2 regions of the Streptomyces sp. NPDC020742 genome follow, and region 2 is predicted to be linked to the other one. Evidence: predicted binding sites of a transcription regulator. Region 2 holds the regulator's gene; the other holds the start of a gene.

Region 1 (8,801 bases), on a different contig from region 2:
GTGACCTTCACCGGGTCGATGACGCCGGCCTTGACCAGGTCGCCGTACTCACCGGTGGCGGCGTTGAAGCCGTTGCCCTTCTCCTGCTCGGCGACCTTGGAGGTGATGACGTAGCCCTCCAGGCCGGCGTTCTCCGCGATCCAGCGCAGCGGCTCGACGACCGCGCGGCGGACGACGGCGACACCGGTGGCCTCGTCGCCCTCCTTGCCCAGGCCGCCGTCCAGCACCTTGGCGGCGTGGACCAGGGCGGAGCCACCACCGGAGACGATGCCCTCCTCGACCGCGGCGCGGGTCGCGGAGATGGCGTCCTCCAGACGGTGCTTCTTCTCCTTGAGCTCGACCTCGGTGGCCGCACCCACGCGGATCACGCAGACGCCGCCGGCGAGCTTGGCGAGGCGCTCCTGGAGCTTCTCGCGGTCCCAGTCGGAGTCGGTGCCCTCGATCTCGGCCTTGATCTGGGCGACCCGGCCCTCGACGTCCTCGGACTTGCCGCCACCGTCGACGATGGTGGTGTCGTCCTTGGTGACGGTCACGCGGCGGGCGGTGCCCAGCACGTCCAGACCGGCCTGGTCGAGCTTGAGGCCGACCTCCTCGGCGATGACGGTGGCACCGGTGAGGGTGGCCATGTCGCCGAGCATCGCCTTGCGGCGGTCACCGAAGCCGGGGGCCTTGACGGCCACGGCGTTGAAGGTGCCACGGATCTTGTTGACGACGAGGGTGGAGAGGGCCTCGCCCTCCACGTCCTCGGCGATGATCAGCAGCGGCTTGGAGGCGCCGGCCTGGATGATCTTCTCCAGCAGCGGCAGCAGGTCCTGGATCGAGGCGATCTTGCCCTGGTGGATCAGGATGTACGGGTCCTCGAGGACGGCCTCCATACGCTCCTGGTCGGTGACCATGTAGGGCGAGAGGTAGCCCTTGTCGAAGGCCATGCCCTCGGTGAAGTCCAGCTCCAGACCGAAGGTGTTGGACTCCTCGACGGTGATCACACCGTCCTTGCCGACCTTGTCCATGGCCTCGGCGATCAGCTCGCCGACCTGCTTGTCCTGCGCGGACAGACCGGCCACGGCGGCGATGTCGGCCTTGTCGTCGATCGGACGGGCGGTGGCCAGGAGGTCATCGGACACGGCCTTGACCGCGGCGTCGATGCCCTTCTTCAGGGCGGCCGGGGAAGCGCCCGCGGCGACGTTGCGCAGACCCTCGCGGACCAGGGCCTGGGCCAGCACGGTGGCGGTGGTGGTGCCGTCACCCGCGATGTCGTTGGTCTTGGTCGCCACCTCCTTGACGAGCTGGGCGCCCAGGTTCTCGTAGGGGTCCTCGATCTCGACCTCACGGGCGATGGTGACACCGTCGTTGGTGATGGTCGGGGCGCCGAACTTCTTGTCGATGACGACGTTGCGGCCCTTGGGGCCGATCGTCACCTTGACCGTGTCGGCAAGCTTGTTGACGCCGCGCTCAAGGGCGCGACGGGCGTCCTCGTCGAACTTCAGGATCTTCGCCATGGGGTGCTTCAAGTCCTCTCATTGCGATCCTCGGCACGCAGTGGGGACCGCTGTGTCAAAACGGAACTGCGCCCCTGCCCCGGGTTGTTTAGACGCGGGAACCAGGGGCGCAGATCACGGCAAAAGCGGGTGAATTACTTCTCGACGATCGCGAGCACGTCGCGCGCAGAGAGCACGAGGTAGTCCTCGTTGTTGTACTTCACCTCGGTGCCGCCGTACTTGCTGTAGAGAACGACGTCGCCAACGGTGACGTCGAGCTCGACGCGCTTGCCGTCCTCGAAGCGGCCCGGGCCGACGGCCAGGACGACGCCCTCCTGGGGCTTCTCCTTGGCAGTGTCCGGGATGACCAGACCCGAGGCCGTGGTCTGCTCGGCGTCGAGCGGCTGGACCACGATGCGGTCCTCAAGCGGCTTGATGGCAACCTTGGAGCTGGTGGTCGTCACGATCCGACCTCCCCCTTCGGAGATCTCACGGGGTTAACTGTCTGAGGTGGCGACCAGGTGGATCCGTCGTCGCGGGTGCCGGACCTGCCCGTCGCTGTGTCTGGCACTCCCCACTGGAGAGTGCCAACGCCGAGACTATGCCGCGGTTAGCACTCGGTCAAGCGGAGTGCCAGCGCGCCGGGTGCGGTTCTGCGGGACCGGGTGACGCCCACGGGAACCGCGAGGTCGCCGAGGGGTAGCTTCCCTACCAAAGCGGACACGGCTTCCCGTTCCTCGCAACCACCCTCGGGGCTGCCTCGTCTACTTCCCCGACTGCCGGACGCGCCAACCGCGCCGGCACGTCGTGTGTGGATCAGCCCGGATCGTCCGCGGCCCTGACCATCGATGGCGGAGGATTCCCGTGCGTGGACCGATCAGCGCTGCCCGGGCGCCCCGGGAGAAGCCGGAGAGCGACGCCGAGCGGACCATGACGTTCGCCGCGCTCGCCCGGGCCCCGGACCGCCGGCGGACCGAGGCCCGGCTGCTGGCCCTCGTCTCGCTGATCACCGTCTTCGGCTACGCCTACACCGGGCTGTCCATGACCGGCCAACTGCCCGGCGGCCTGGCCCGCTTCGCGGTCAGCATGCTCTTCCTGGCGCTGGTGCCGCACCTGGTGCTGCGCCGGTTCGCCCCCCGCGCCGATCCACTGATCCTGCCGGTGGCGACGCTGCTGACCGGGATCGGCCTGGTCCTGCTGCACCGGCTGGACCTCACCTACGCCCACACCCCCCGGCTGAAGATCGCCGAGGCGGCCAGCGGGCAGCTGGTGTGGTCGGTGATCGGGGTGGCGGTCTGCATCGTCATCCTGCTGCTGGTGCGCGACCACCGAATCCTCCAGCGCTACATCTACCTGACGATGGCGGTCGCACTGGTGCTGCTGATGGCACCGGCGTTCTTCGGCGCGGACATGTACGGCGCCAAGCGCTGGATCCTGCTGGGGCCGCTGTCGCTCCAGCCCGGCGAGTTCGTGAAGATCATGATCTCGGTGTTCTTCGCCGGCTACCTGACCGTCAACCGCGATGCGCTGGCGCTGGCCGGACGCCGCGTCATGGGCGTCCAGCTGCCCCCAGGGCGGCAGTTGGGGCCGATCTTCACGATCTGGGCGATCAGCCTGCTGGTGCTGATCTTCGAACGGGACCTGGGCACCTCGCTGATCTTCTTCGGCGTCTTCGTGATCATGCTCTACATGGCCACCAACCGCGCCAGCTGGGTGGTGTGCGGCCTGCTGATGGCCACCGTCGGCGCGGCCGTCGTCGGCTCCCTCGAACCGCATGTGCACGGCCGGGTCACCGCCTGGCTCGACCCGATGCACGCCTTCACCAAGCAGGGCATCGCCGAGGGCATGTCCAACCAGCTGGGCGAGGCGCTGTTCAGCTTCGGCAGCGGCGGCATCAGCGGCAGCGGCCTGGGCCAGGGCCACCCCGAGCTGATCGGCTTCGCCGGCAACAGCGACTTCATCCTCACCACGGTCGGCGAGGAGCTGGGCCTGGCCGGGGTGATGGCCGTGCTGATGCTGTACGTCCTGCTGGCGCAGCGCGGGCTGCGGGTGGCGCTGACCTCCCGCGACCCGTTCAGCAAACTGCTCGCGGTCGGGCTGGCCGGGGCGCTGCTGCTCCAGGTCTTCGTGGTCTCCGGCGGGGTCACCGGTCTGATCCCACTGACCGGCAAGGCGCTGCCGTTCCTCGCCAAGGGCGGCTCGTCGCTGGTCGCGAACTGGGTGATGGTGGCGCTGCTGCTGCGGATCAGCGACCACGCCCAGCGCCGCCGGGAGCCGGAGGGCGCGCCGAACCGCCGGCCGCTGCGGGGCCTTCCCCGACGCCGGGCGGCGCGGCGGCGCGACCGCCGGGCAGCGTGACGGGAGCGACCGCGGGGCAGGGCGTGGCCCACCGGGCGGCCAGGCCGACCGGGTCTGGCCCACAATGGTGCAGGTGACCGACCTCGACACCTTCTCCGCGCTGCTCACCCCCGAGGGGCAGGCGCTGCTGGCCGAACTGCGCGACCACGACCCGGCGGACGAGCTGGCCACCGCCACCCGGCTGCGCCGCGACCACCCCGCGCCCCTGGTGTCCGCCGCACTCGGCCAGGCCCGGCTGCGGCAGCGCGCGGCGGCGAAGTTCGGGGCGGACGCCGGGCGGATGTACTTCACCCCGCACGGCGTCGAACAGTCCACCCGCACCACGGTCGCCGCCCACCGGGCCGCCCGGTTCGCCGCGCTGGGCGTGCGCACCCTGGCCGATCTGTGCTGCGGCATCGGCGGGGACGCGCTGGCGCTGGCCCGGGCCGGGATCCGCGTACTGGCCGTCGACCGCGACCCGCTGGCCTGTGCGGCGGCCCGGGCGAACGCCGAGGCGCTGGGGCTCGCGGAGCTGATCGAGGTGCGCCAGGCCGAGGTGACGGAGGTGGACACCGCCGGATACGACGCGGTGTTCGTCGACCCGGCCCGGCGCGGCGGGGCGCGCGGCGGCCGGATCTTCGACCCGGAGGCGTACTCACCGCCGCTGTCGTGGGCGGTCGAGGCGGCCCGTACGGCCCCCTTCGCGGCGCTGAAGGTCGCCCCCGGGGTGCCGCACGAGGCGCTGCCGGAGGACGCCGGAACGGAGTGGATCTCCGACGGGGGCGAGGTGAAGGAGGCGGTGCTGTGGTTCGGCACCGAGCCCGGCGCCCGGCGCGCCACGCTACTGCCGGCCGGTGACTCGCTGCGCGGCGCGGGCCTGCCGGACGCGGAGGCCGGTCCGGTGGGCCGCTACCTGTACGAGCCGGACGGCGCGGTGATCCGCGCCCACCTCGTCGCGGACGTCGCCGCCGACGTCGACGGCCGGCTCCTGGACCCCACCATCGCCTACATCACCGCCGACGCGCTGCGCCCCACCCCGTACGCGACCGCCTACGAGCTCACCGATGTGCTGCCCTTCCACGTCAAGCGGCTTAAGGCGCTGCTGCGCGAGCGCGGGGTCGGGGTCGCGGTGATCAAGAAGCGGGGCTCCGCCGTGGAGCCGGAGGAGCTGCGCAAGAAGCTGAAGCTGGCGGGCGGCGGCGCCTCGGTGACGATCTTCCTGACCCGGGTCGCCGGGGCGCCGACGATGCTGCTCGGGCACCCGGTGGGCGGCGCCTGACCGGCGCTCAGGCCAGGTCGGTGAGGTCCTCGGCGTAGACCTGGGAGAGCGGCTGGGGGCCGATGTACTGCTGGCAGGTGCACTGGCCGGCCTCGTACTGGACCGGCTTGTGGTCGGCGTCCCAGGCGACCGGGAGCTCCACCCGCTCATGACACTTGCCCTTTTTGTCATGCTTGGCGAGGTGATGGGTGCAGCCGCACACCGGCTCCGGCGGCTTCTGCGCGGCGGCCAGCTCCTGCCGCTCGTGACGGGCCGACTCCAGGCGCTCCATCTTGCGCTCATGACGGGTGCGCAGCGCCGTACGGGCGGTGTCGGCGACCTTCGCGAAGCCGCCCGCCATGAAGAAGATGAAGACCCACCAGAACCAGTCCACAGCCTGTCGCCTCCCCACGTGCGCGCCCGGTGCCGCTCCAGGGTAAGACCTCGGGGCGTACGGGGTGCCGGGGGAGGCGCCGGTTGTCACCGATCCGCAGAAGGCGGGGCGGTCGGGAGCAACCGGTCCGCGGAAGGCGGGGCGGTCGGGAGCAACCGGTCCGCAGCAGGCGGGGCGTTTCAGGAGTAGAGGTTCTGCTTGCTCATCTCGTGGACGTGGTCGTGGCCGTGGCTGTGCCCGTGACCGTGACCGTGGCCATGCCCGTCACCGGTCTCCTCCGCCGGGTCCGCCCCCGGCACATGCGGCTCGGTGACCGGCAGCGAGGAGTCCGCCGAGAGGTCCCAGGCGGAGGCCGCCCGCCCCCGGGCCACCATCTCCGCGCCCAGGGCCGCCACCATCGCGCCGTTGTCGGTGCACAGCTTGGGCCGCGGCACCCGCAGGGTGATGCCGGCGTCCTCGCAGCGGCGCTCGGCCATCGCCCGCAGCCGGGAGTTGGCCGCCACCCCGCCGCCGATCATCAGGTGGTCCACGCCGTTGTCCTTGCAGGCCCGCACCGCCTTACGGGTCAGCACGTCCACCACGGCCTCCTGGAAGGACGCCGAGACGTCCGCCACCGGCACCTCCTCGCCGGCCGCCCGCTTGGCCTCGATCCAGCGGGCCACGGCCGTCTTCAGACCGGAGAAGGAGAAGTCGTAGCGGGGGTCGCGGGGGCCGGTCAGCCCGCGCGGGAAGCGGATCGCGTCGGGGTTGCCCTCGCGGGCGTAGCGGTCGATGACCGGGCCGCCGGGGAAGCCGAGGTTGAGCACCCGGGCGATCTTGTCGAAGGCCTCGCCGGCCGCGTCATCGATGGTCGAGCCCAGCGGCCGGACGTCGGCGGTGATGTCCGGCGCCAGCAGCAGCGAGGAGTGCCCGCCGCTGACCAGCAGCGCCATGGTGGGCTCCGGCAGCGGGCCGTGCTCCAGCTGGTCGACGCAGATGTGCGAGGCGAGGTGGTTGACGCCGTAGAGCGGCTTGCCCAGCGCATAGGCGTACGCCTTGGCGGCCGAGACGCCGACCAGCAGCGCACCGGCCAGGCCGGGCCCCGCGGTGACCGCGATGCCGTCCAGGTCGGACGCCGCGACCCCGGCGTCCTTCAGCGCCCGCTGGATGGTGGGGACCATCGCCTCCAGGTGGGCGCGGGAGGCCACCTCCGGCACCACGCCGCCGAACCGGGCGTGCTCGTCGACGCTGGAGGCGACCGCGTCGGCGAGGAGGGTGTGACCGCGGACGATGCCGACACCGGTCTCGTCGCAGGAGGTCTCGATGCCGAGGACGAGCGGTCCGCCGCGTGAGTCAGCCATGGTTGTCAAGTTCCTTGTACGGAGGGTGCTTCGGAGGAGGTCTGGGTGGTGCGGCGCATCACCAGGGCGTCAACGTTGCCGGGCTGGTAGTAGCCGCGGCGGAAGCCGATCGGCTCGAAGCCGAAGCGCTCGTAGAGGCGCTGGGCGCGGAGGTTGTCGACCCGCACCTCCAGCAGCACCTCATGGCATTCGAAGTCCGTTGCGGCGCTGAGGAGTTCGGTCAGCATCCGGGAGCCGAGGCCGGTGCCCCACTGGTCGCGGGCGGTGGCGATGGTCTGGACGTCGCCGGTGCCGTCGACCGCGGCCAGCCCGGCGTAGCCCACCAGACGGCCGTCCCGCCCGTCACCCGACCGCCGTCCCTCATCGGCGCCTCCCCCAGACGCCGTCCGGGGGGACCCCCAGCGCGGCGGCACCTCCAGTTCGGCGACGAGGTAGCGGCGGGTGGCCCGCGGGCCCCGGGCGTGCGCCAGCTCGGACCAGAACATGCCCGGCGACCAGGCGTCCTCGGGGAAGAGGGCGCGCTCCAACTCCAGCACCGGCGCGATGTCCCACCAGCGCATCTCCCGGAGCACCACGGCGGCCTGGGTGCCGGCGTCGGGCAACGCGGGAGAGGCGCCGCCGCGCGGGGGTGCCGTTGGGGGGCGGGGGTCGGGCGACGGGAGGGCGGTCACTTGGGCGTGACCACCTTGTAGTTCGCGGGTACCTGGGCGTCCGGGCGGCGCAGGTACAGCGGCCGCGGCTCCAGCAGCTCCTCGCCCGCGGCCCGCTTGGCGACGGCCAGCTCGGCGAGCGCGGCGGCGGACTGGTGCTCGGGGCCCTCGCGCCGGACGCCGGTGAAGACGGTGTCGTAGAGCAGCGCGCCGGCGCCTACGGCCGGGACGCCGGCCACCTGGTCGGCGAGGTCGGCGGGGCGGTCGACGGCCGGCTCGGTCAGCCGGATCACCGGGTGCCCGGGCGAGGGGCGGCCGTCGTAGCGCGCCCAGTAGACCTCCTTGCGCCGGGCGTCGGTGGCCACCACGAAGGGTTCGGTCAGCCCGGCGGCGTGCGCCAGACCGTCCAGCGTGCACAGGCCGTGGACGGGAACGCCCAGGGCCGCGCCGAAGGTGGCGGCGGTCACCAGACCGACCCGCAGCCCGGTGTACGGGCCCGGGCCGACCCCCACCACGATCTCGCTGACCTCGTCGAGCTTCCGGCCGGCCGCCCCGAGCACCCGGTCGACGGCGGGCAGCAGCAGCTCGCCGTGCCGGCGGGCGTCGACCTGGCGGGACTCGGCGAGGACGTCGGTCCCGTCGTGGAGCGCGACCGTGACGGCGGGGGTGGCGGTGTCAAGAGCTAGCAGCAGCACGTCCTCAAGACTACGGCGCGGCGGGCGGTGCCCCGTCCCCTGCTACCGTCGCCCCGGAGCAGGGACACCCCCGGAGCGGGGGCCCAGGGGAAGAGGCAAGAGGAGAGGTGGCACAGCGGTGCCCGCTAAGAGCAGCACGATCGTCACCGCGCTGACCACGGCCGCCATCATCGCGGTCGGTGTGCTCGGCTACCAGGCCGCGGCGTCCGCCCCGGACACCCTGACCCAGGCCCGGGACGACGGCCACCACAGCACGGCCCAGGGCCACCGGGACCAGCCGAAAAAGAAGGCTCCCAAGCCCGCCCCGCCCGCGGTCCCGGACGCCTCCGGCACCGGCCGGCGGGTGGTCTACTCGCTCGGCGGCAAGCGCGTCTGGCTGGTCGGCGTCGACGGCCGGGCGGTGCGGACCTTCACGGTCGCCCCGAGCACGGTGAGCCCGCCGCTGGGCTCCTACCCGGTCGTCTCGCGTTCGGTGAGCGTCACCGGCTCGGACGGCATCGCGATCGAGCACGTGGTGCGGTTCGCCGCCGTCAACGGCGTCACGGTCGGCTTCAGTGCGGCGGTCGACGGCTCACGGCCGGACCCTGCCACGGGGAAGAAGACCGGCGGCATCCGTGAGTCGCGGGACGACGGCAAGGCGATGTGGGAC
Region 2 (8,801 bases):
CCTGCACACACACCGCGTCCGCCCCGGACCACTGCGCGGCCTGTGCCTCGGCGGCGGTGGTGGCGGTGACCACGGTGTACGTCCCGACCTTGGCGAAGGCGTCGAGGACCGCGCGCGAGGGGCAGCCGAAGGTGAACGACACCACCGGCACCGGGTCCTCCCGCAGGATCGCGAGCTTGGCCTCGTAGCCGTCGTCGCTGGGCCCTTCGGTGTCACCGAGTTCGGTCTCGTACCAGGCGGCCTCGCCGGCGAGCTGTTCGCGGTAGACGTCGACGGCGGCGCTGTCGGCCAGCGACGGCTGCGGCATGAAGAGGTTGACGCCGAAGGGCCGGTCGGTCAGCGACCGCAGCTGTTTGATCTCCTGGTACATGCCATCAGCGGTCTTGTAGCCGGCGGCGAGGGATCCGAGACCGCCGGCACCGCAGACGGCGGCGGCCAGCTCCGGGCCGGAACCGCCGCCCGCCATCGGGGCCTGCACGATGGGGTAGCGGCAGAGATCGGTCAGTGCGGTGGGCATGCGCACATCGTGTCACGCTCAGGGCACCACCCCGAACCGGGGCCGGACGCTCTTCCAACCCGCTCCGGCCCGTTGTCCACCGCCCGTTGAACGCGCCCTTCAGGCGCGAGAACAGCCCCCGCTGCCCCGGCTGACGGCGCTTGCCCGGGGGACGCGCCCCCGGGCTCCGGCCGACTATCTACCGCCCGTTGAACGCGTCCTTCAGGCGCGAGAACAGCCCCTGCTGCCCCGGCTGGAACTGGCCCGTGGGGCGCTCCTCGCCACGGAGCTTGGCGAGGCGCCGCAGCAGCTCCTCCTGCTCGGGGTCGAGCTTGGAGGGCGTCTGGACCTCGACGTGGACGATCAGATCGCCACGGCCGTTGCCCCGCAGATGGGTCACACCGCGCTGGTGCAGCGGGATCGACTGGCCGGACTGGGTGCCGGGCCGGACGTCGATCTCCTCCACCCCGTCCAGCGTCTCCAGCGGACACTTGGTGCCCAGCGCCGCCGCCGTCATCGGGATGGTGACCGTGCAGTGCAGATCGTCGCCGCGCCGCTGGAAGACCTGATGCGCCAGCTCGTGGATCTCCACATAGAGGTCACCGGCGGGGCCGCCACCGGGGCCGACCTCGCCCTCACCGGCGAGTTGGATCCGGGTGCCGTTGTCGACACCGGCCGGGATCTTGACGGTCAGCGTGCGGCGGGAGCGGATCCGTCCGTCACCGGCGCACTCGGGGCACGGGGTCGGCACGACCGTACCGAAGCCCTGGCACTGCGGGCAGGGCCGCGAGGTCATGACCTGGCCCAGGAAGGACCGGGTGACCTGGGAGACCTCACCGCGGCCGCGGCACATGTCACAGGTCTGCGCCGAGGTGCCCGGCGCCGCCCCCTCACCGGTGCAGGTCGTGCAGACCACGGCGGTGTCGACCTGGATGTCCTTGGTCGTGCCGAAGGCCGCCTCGCTCAGCTCGACATCGAGCCGGATCATGGCGTCCTGACCGCGGCGGGTCCGCGAGCGCGGCCCGCGCTGGGAGGCGGTGCCGAAGAACGCGTCCATGATGTCGGAGAAGTTGCCGAAGCCCGCGCCGAAGCCGCCCGCGCCCTGGCCGCCGCCGGCCTGCGAGAGCGGGTCGCCGCCGAGGTCGTATACCTGCTTCTTCTGCGGGTCCGACAGGACCTCGTAAGCGGCGTTGATCTCCTTGAACCGCTCCTGGGTCTTCGGATCCGGGTTGACGTCCGGGTGGAGCTCGCGCGCCAGCCGCCGGAACGCCTTCTTGATCTCGTCCTGCGAGGCATCGCGCCGAACGCCCAGGACCGCGTAGTAATCCGTGGCCACTTACGACTCCGCGAGGATCTGTCCGACGTAACGTGCCACTGCGCGTACCGCTCCCATCGTTCCGGGGTAGTCCATGCGGGTCGGTCCGACCACGCCGAGTTTGGCGACTGCCTCGTCGCCCGAACCGTAGCCGACCGTGACGACCGAGGTGGACGTCAGGCCTTCGTGGGCATTCTCATGCCCGATGCGTACGGTCATGCCCGAGTCCTTGGCTTCGCCGAGCAGCTTGAGCATCACCACGTGCTCCTCAAGTGCCTCCAGCACCGGACGGATGGTCAGGGGGAAGTCGTGTCCGAAGCGCGTGAGATTGGCGGTTCCGCCGATCATCAGCCGCTCTTCGGTCTCCTCCACCAAAGTCTCCAGCAACACCGACAGCACTGTCGAGACCGTGCCGCGGTCGTCCTGCTCGAAGGACTCGGGGAGATCCTGCACCAACGGGGGCACATCCGTGAAACGGCGTCCCACCACCCGGCTGTTCAGCCGCGCCCGCAGGTCCGCGAGGGACGTCTCGGCGAACGGTGCCTGGCAGTCGATCAGCCGCTGCTCGACCCGTCCGGTGTCGGTGATCAGCACCAACATCAGCCGGGCCGGGGCCAGCGCCAGCAGTTCGACGTGCCGGACCGTGGACCGCGTCAGGGACGGGTACTGCACGACCGCGACCTGCCGGGTCAGCTGCGCCAGCAGCCGGACCGTGCGCCCCACCACATCGTCGAGGTCGACGGCGCCGTCCAGGAAGTTCTGGATCGCCCGCCGCTCGGGGCTGGACAGCGGCTTGACGCCGGCCAGCTTGTCGACGAAGAGGCGGTAGCCCTTGTCGGTCGGGATCCGCCCAGCACTCGTATGGGGCTGGGCGATGAAGCCCTCGTCCTCCAGGGCCGCCATGTCATTGCGGACCGTGGCCGGGGAGACCCCCAACCGATGGCGCTCGGTGAGCGCCTTGGAGCCGACCGGCTCCTCCGTCCCGACGTAGTCCTGGACGATGGCGCGCAGCACTTCGAGCCTGCGTTCACTGAGCATCCCGCGCACCTCCAGTCCGGTCGTCCGTCATCTCGCTTCTCCTGGCACTCACACGGGCCGAGTGCCAGACCCGGAGCCAGTGTACGGCCGGGTAGCACGGGGACGGCAAGGGCGACCGCGCACAGCACCCGCCGGATGACCGTCTTCGACCGATCTGCCGGGCAACGCTATCGCGAGGGAGCTAGCGTCTCGGTATGCGCACTGCTTGGGAAGAGGCCGGGTGGGAACAGCTCGGCGACGGCGTGGCCAGGCGCCGGATGCCGGGCTGGGACGAGACCGTCGGCGTGATCGCCGGCACCTCCGGCGTCATGATCGTCGACACCGGCGCGAGCCTCCGCGACGGCGCGGATCTGCGCCGGACGGTCCGGGCCGTCCTGGGCCGGGACGTGACGCATGTCGCGCTAACTCACCCGCACTTCGATCATGTGCTGGGTACCGCCGCCTTCGCGGGCGTCGAGGTGTTCGGCGCGACCGGCCTGGGTGAGCTGCTGCGCCGCAGCAAGGACGAGCTGCGGCACGATGCGGTGCGGCACGGCCTCGACCGGGACGCCGCGGCCGAGGCCGCCGATCTGCTGGTCGTCCCGCACCACCACGTGCACGACCAGCTCACCGTCGACCTGGGCGGGCGCCAGGCGCTGCTGGCCAACGTCGGCCCCGGCCACACCGCGCACGACCTGGCGGTCCTGGTGCCCGGCCGGCACGGCGCCCCCGAGATCGTCTTCTGCGGCGACCTGGTCGAGGAGTCCGGGGAGCCGCAGGCGGGCCCGGACGCCCTGCCGCACCGTTGGCCGGCGGCGCTGGACCGGCTGCTGGCCCTCGGCGGCGAGGACGCGGTGTACGTCCCCGGCCACGGCGCCGTGGTGGACGCCCGCTTCGTCCGGGCACAGCGGGACGCGTTGGCCGCCCGCTTCGGCGCCGCTCCCTCCTCCTGACCCGCCGCCCGGCCCTCCCGTCACCGTTGCCCGGCCCTCCCGTCACCGTCGCCCGGCCCTCCCGTCACCGTCGCCTGGCACGTCCGCACCTCGCACAGAACAGGTCCCCATGCACAGCAAGCGCTACAGCGCCGACCTCACCCCGCCCTGGAAGAAGCAGCGCCCCGCCCCGGAGGTGCCGGCCGAGCCCGATCTGGTCGTCGAGGAGGTCACCACGGGGTTCTGCGGCGCGGTGATCCGCTGCGAGAAGACCGCCGAGGGCCCGACGGTGACCCTGGAGGACCGGTTCGGCAAGCACCGCGTCTTCCCCATGACCCCGCGCGGCTTCCTGCTGGAGGGCAAGGTGGTCACCCTGGTCCGCCCGCAGAGCCGGCCGGCGCCGTCCGGGCCGGCCCGGACCGCATCGGGTTCACTCGCCGTCCCCGGCGCCCGCGCCCGGGTCGCACGCGCCGGGCGCATCTACGTGGAGGGCCGGCACGACGCCGAACTGGTCGAGCGGGTCTGGGGCGACGACCTGCGGATCGAGGGGGTCGTCGTGGAGTACCTGGAGGGCATCGACGACCTCCCGGCGATCGTGCGCTCGTTCTCCCCGGGGCCCGACGCCCGGCTGGGCGTGCTCGTCGACCACCTGGTGCCCGGTTCGAAGGAGTCGCGGATCGCGGCCGGGGTGACCGGTGAGCACGTCCGCGTGGTGGGCCACCCGTACATCGATGTGTGGGAGGCGGTGAAGGCGTCGTCGGTGGGGATCCCGGCCTGGCCGGCCGTCCCGCACGGGCAGGACTGGAAGACCGGGGTGTGCCGGGCGCTGGGCTGGCCGGAGCACACCGGCGCGGCGTGGCAGCGGATCCTGTCGTGCGTGCGGTCCTACAAGGACCTGGAGCCGGCGCTGCTGGGGCGGGTGGAGGAGCTGATCGACTTCGTCACGGTCGGCGGGGCGGGGTAACGGCGGATGGGGTGACGGCGGGGGCGGGGTGACGGCGGGGGCGGGGTGACGGCGGGCGGCCCCTCCGGTGGGGTACGGGACGGGTCCGTTCGGGGTGACGGGTCAGCCCGCCGCTCCGGCGCCGTGCGGGCGCGCCCACCGCGGACCGGGCCGCCGGTCAGTCCACCAGGTCCCGCACCACCGCGTCCGCCAGCAGCCGCCCGCGCAGCGTGAGGACCGCGCGGCCCGCGCCGTAGGGGCCGGGCTCCAGCAGCCCGTCGTCCAGGGCGCGGGCGGCGGCCCGGGCGCCCACCGGGGCGAGCAGGTCGAGCGGGCAGCCGTCGGAGAGCCGCAGTTCGAGCAGGATGCGCTCCACCCGCCGGTCCTCGTCCGCCAGGACCTCGCGGCCCGCGCCCGGTGAGCGCCCCTCGCTGAGGGCCTGGGCGTACGCGCCGGGGTGCTTGACGTTCCACCAGCGGACGCCGCCCACGTGGCTGTGGGCGCCGGGGCCGGCGCCCCACCAGTCGGCGCCGGTCCAGTAGAGCTCGTTGTGGCGGCACCGGGCGGCGTCGGTGGTGGCCCAGTTGGAGACCTCGTACCAGGAGAAGCCGGCCGCGGTGAGCCGGTCGTCGGCGATGAGGTACCGGTCGGCGTGCACGTCGTCGTCGGTCATCGGGACCTCGCCGCGGCGGATCCGGCGGGCCAGCTGGGTGCCCTCCTCGACGATCAGGGCGTAGGCGGAGACATGGTCGGGGCCGGCGCCGAGCGCGGCGTCCAGGGAGGCCCGCCAGTCGTCGTCGGTCTCGCCGGGGGTGCCGTAGATCAGGTCGAGGTTGATGTGGTCGAAGCCGGCGGCGCGGGCCTCGGCGACGCAGGCCTCGGGGCGGCCGGGGGTGTGCGTACGGTCCAGGACCTTCAGGACGTGCTGCCGGGCGCTCTGCATGCCGAAGGAGACCCGGTTGTAGCCGGCCGCGCGCAGTTCGGTGAGGTAGCGCGGGTCGACGGACTCGGGGTTGGCCTCGGTGGTGACCTCGGCGTCCGGTGCCAGGCCGAACTCCTCGCGGATCGCCGCCAGCATCCGGCCGAGGTCGGCGGCGGGCAGCAGGGTCGGGGTGCCGCCGCCCACGAAGACGGTCGCCACCGGCCGCGGGTCATCGCCCAGCACCTTGCGGGCCAGCCGGATCTCCTCCACGACGGTGTCGGCGTAGTTGTCGCGGGAGGCCAGGGCGCCGCCGGAGCCGCGCAGCTCGCTCGCGGTGTAGGTGTTGAAGTCGCAGTAGCCGCAGCGGGTGGCGCAGTACGGCACGTGCAGATAGAAGCCGAGCGGCCGGCCGGCGGCGCCCGTCAGCGCACGGCGGGGCAGCGCCCCGTCCTCGGGCATCGGCTCACCATCGGGCAGTGCAGAAGGCATGGGGACCATTGTCCGTCATCCGGCGAGTGCCCCGGCTCCGGCCCGGGGGCGGGCCCCGACGGCGCCGAGCGGCGCTGCTTTCGGATCTTCGTCGACCACCGGATCTCCGTGGGCCACGCGAGCCCACGAAGATCCGAAGGAAGCGCCCTACCCGGGGCCGCCCGCCGCCTGGAGGACCAGCAGCGCCAGGTCGTCGTCCGGCGGGACCGGGCCGAAGGCGTGGACGGTGTTGCGGATGTGGTCCGCGAGGTCGGTGGCGCCCAAACCGGCACCGGCGGCGAGGGTCTTGGCCAGGCCGTCCTCGTCGTCGAAGAGCCGGCGGCCGGACCGGCGCTCGGTGACGCCGTCGGTGACGCACAGCAGCGTCTCGCCGCGGCAGAGGTCGAACGATTCGCTCACGTACGTGGTGTCCTGGACCACCCCGAGCAGCATCTGCGGCGCCGCCACCACCCGGACCGTGCCGTCCGTGCCGAGCAGCAACGGCAGCGGGTGGCCGGCGCTGGCGAGGGTGCAGCGGGCGCCACCGGCGCCGCCGGGGTGCGGGACGATCTCGCCGTAGAGGAGCGAGAGGAAGCGGGCCTGCTCGCCCTCCTCACGGATCTCCACCGGTGCCTCGGCCCCGGCGCCGGCCGCCGCTACCGCCGCCGCGACCGCCGCGACCGAGTCCGCGGCCTCGCGGGCCATGGTCTTGTTGAGCCGGTCGAGCACCTCGCCGACGCCGAAGCCGTCGCGGGCCAGCAGCCGCAGCACCGGCCGGGCCAGCCCGGTGACCGCCGCGGCTTCGGGACCGCTGCCGCAGACATCGCCGAGCGCGAAGCACCACCGGCCGTTCCCGGCGTCGAACAGGTCCCAGAAGTCGCCACCGGCCCAGGCTCCCTCGCGCGGCTCGTAGACCACCGCCGATTCCACCCCGGGCACCTCCGCCCGCCCCCGGGGCAACAGCCTGCGCTGCAGTACCTGGCTGATGCGCTCCTGGCGGCTGTAGGCCCGGGCGGTGGCCACGGCGCGGGCGACCCGACGGCCCAGGTCCTCCAGGAGGCCGACCACCTCGTCGGGGAAGCGCGGCAGCCCGCCCCGGCCGAGCAGCAGCGTGCCGAGGCGGCGGCCGCCGGCGATCAGCGGGCAGGCCAGCGCCGCGCCGCCCGGTTCGTCGCCGTTCGGCGCGTGCGGCCAGGGCCAGGGGACCGCGGTCGGCGCGCCGGCGGGCGGGCTGCTGCCCGGCACCTCCGGCGGCTCCTTCTCCAGTGCCTCCCGCAGGGCGTCGATCCGGCTCTCGTTGGTGTGCCAGACGCCGGCGAGCCGCTGCTCCTCGCCGTTCGCGGCGATGCCCCGGCCGGGCGCCCCGGCATCGCCGTCGTAGAGCCACACCGCACACCAGTCGGCGAGCCGCGGCACGATCAGCTGGGCGGCGAGGGCGGCGACCTGGTCGGCGTCGAGCTGGCCGGAGAGCAGGTCGGAGGCCTCGGCGAGGAAGGAGAGGGCGCCGTTGTCGACCGGGCCGGCGCCGCCGTCCCGGCGGGGGGTGCGGCGCGGCGCCGGGGCGAGGAGCTCGGCGGCCCGCAGCCCGTGTTGTAGCAGCTGACCGTCGTCGGCGGGCTCCGGCTCCGGGCGGGCGCCGGCCCCCGGCGGATCCACGGGCAGCCGGAACCACACGGTCTTCATCGCGCGGCGGTAGGTGATGCCCCAGGCCTCGGCGACCGCGCTGATCAGCTGCAGTCCATGGCCGGCGCCCTCGGCCCCAACAGCCTCGCCCCCGGGCCCGTCGTCGGCGGCGGGCCCCCGGGCGCGGACCGGCTGGGTGGGGTGGCGGTCGGAGACCTCGACCACGACGCCGGGCAGCGGCGCGGGTCCCGGTTCCGCCGGATCCTCCCGCTCCGGTGCGGGGTCCAGCCGGCAGCACAGTTCGACGGTGGTGCCCGCGTGCACCACCGCATTGGTCACCAACTCACTGACCAGCAGCACCGTTTCCTCAGCGAGCCGGTCGGTGAGGCCCTCCGCGCCGGGCAGCCGTCGGGCGGTCCAGTCGGCGAAGGAGTCCCGGACGAACCGCCGGGCGGCCGCCGCGGCCTGCGGATCGCCGGGCAGACCCGCCCGCCGGGCCCGGCCGGCGGCCCCGCCCGCTCCGGTCCCGCACCCCGCCGTGACCTGGTCGTCCCGCGCAGACGACGTGGTCGTCGTAGTCGTCCTCATTGAGCAACTCCCGTGCCCGCTCCGCTACAGCGCCGGATGCGCCAACGACAGAGTGACAGAACGGGCGCACCCATAAGCACTGAGTCACGGAAGTCGGCGGTGATACCCCCCAAGAGGACTGACGCACCGAGGGAGTTGCCCCAGGCACAGCCCGGCGGCCGCCAGACCGGCCCGGGCCCCGGCCCGCCGTACGGAACGGCGTACGAGACGGGTCCCCGCACGGCGTACAGGGCGGGGTCCCGCACGGCGTACGGGGCGCGGGGCCGGCGGCACTACGGGGCGGGCCGGGGCGCGGGCCGCCGCACCGCCCCACAGTCGCCGTACCGCCCTCGTACCTCCGCCGGGCCCGGGCTACGCCTCCCGGGAGCCGGCGTACATCTCCTCCAGCAGGTCCTTGAACGCGCGCTCCACCACCGGGCGCTTGATCTTGAGGCTGGGGGTCACCTCGCCGTGCTCGATGTCCAGGTCACGCGGCAGCAGCCGGAACTTGCGGATCT

The links. Region 2 encodes HrcA, which represses chaperone genes, less so after heat shock. Its sites were predicted from a motif close to TTNGCACTCNGNNNNNCNGAGTGCNAA; they were not measured.
Region 1: the regulator HrcA is predicted to act here: its motif matches at 2,089-2,115, upstream of groES (co-chaperone GroES).

Annotation. Positions count from the first base shown of each region.
Region 1 is NZ_JBFAEA010000004.1:283,038-291,838, forward strand. Features, by position in the region: gene groL (chaperonin GroEL) at 1-1,499, opposite strand, end outside; gene groES (co-chaperone GroES) at 1,634-1,942, opposite strand; gene AB0G84_RS10635 (FtsW/RodA/SpoVE family cell cycle protein) at 2,409-3,836, shown strand; gene AB0G84_RS10640 (class I SAM-dependent methyltransferase) at 3,901-5,094, shown strand; gene AB0G84_RS10645 (hypothetical protein) at 5,102-5,467, opposite strand; gene tsaD (tRNA (adenosine(37)-N6)-threonylcarbamoyltransferase complex transferase subunit TsaD) at 5,647-6,807, opposite strand; gene AB0G84_RS10655 (GNAT family N-acetyltransferase) at 6,813-7,367, opposite strand; gene tsaB (tRNA (adenosine(37)-N6)-threonylcarbamoyltransferase complex dimerization subunit type 1 TsaB) at 7,475-8,152, opposite strand; gene AB0G84_RS10665 (hypothetical protein) at 8,271-8,801, shown strand, end outside.
Region 2 is NZ_JBFAEA010000001.1:288,286-297,086, reverse strand. Features, by position in the region: gene AB0G84_RS01180 (nitronate monooxygenase) at 1-517, opposite strand, end outside; gene dnaJ (molecular chaperone DnaJ) at 696-1,832, opposite strand; gene hrcA (heat-inducible transcriptional repressor HrcA) at 1,833-2,849, opposite strand; gene AB0G84_RS01165 (MBL fold metallo-hydrolase) at 3,044-3,781, shown strand; gene AB0G84_RS01160 (DUF3097 domain-containing protein) at 3,891-4,724, shown strand; gene hemW (radical SAM family heme chaperone HemW) at 4,882-6,114, opposite strand; gene AB0G84_RS01150 (ATP-binding SpoIIE family protein phosphatase) at 6,262-8,304, opposite strand; gene AB0G84_RS01145 (AMP-dependent synthetase/ligase) at 8,656-8,801, opposite strand, start outside.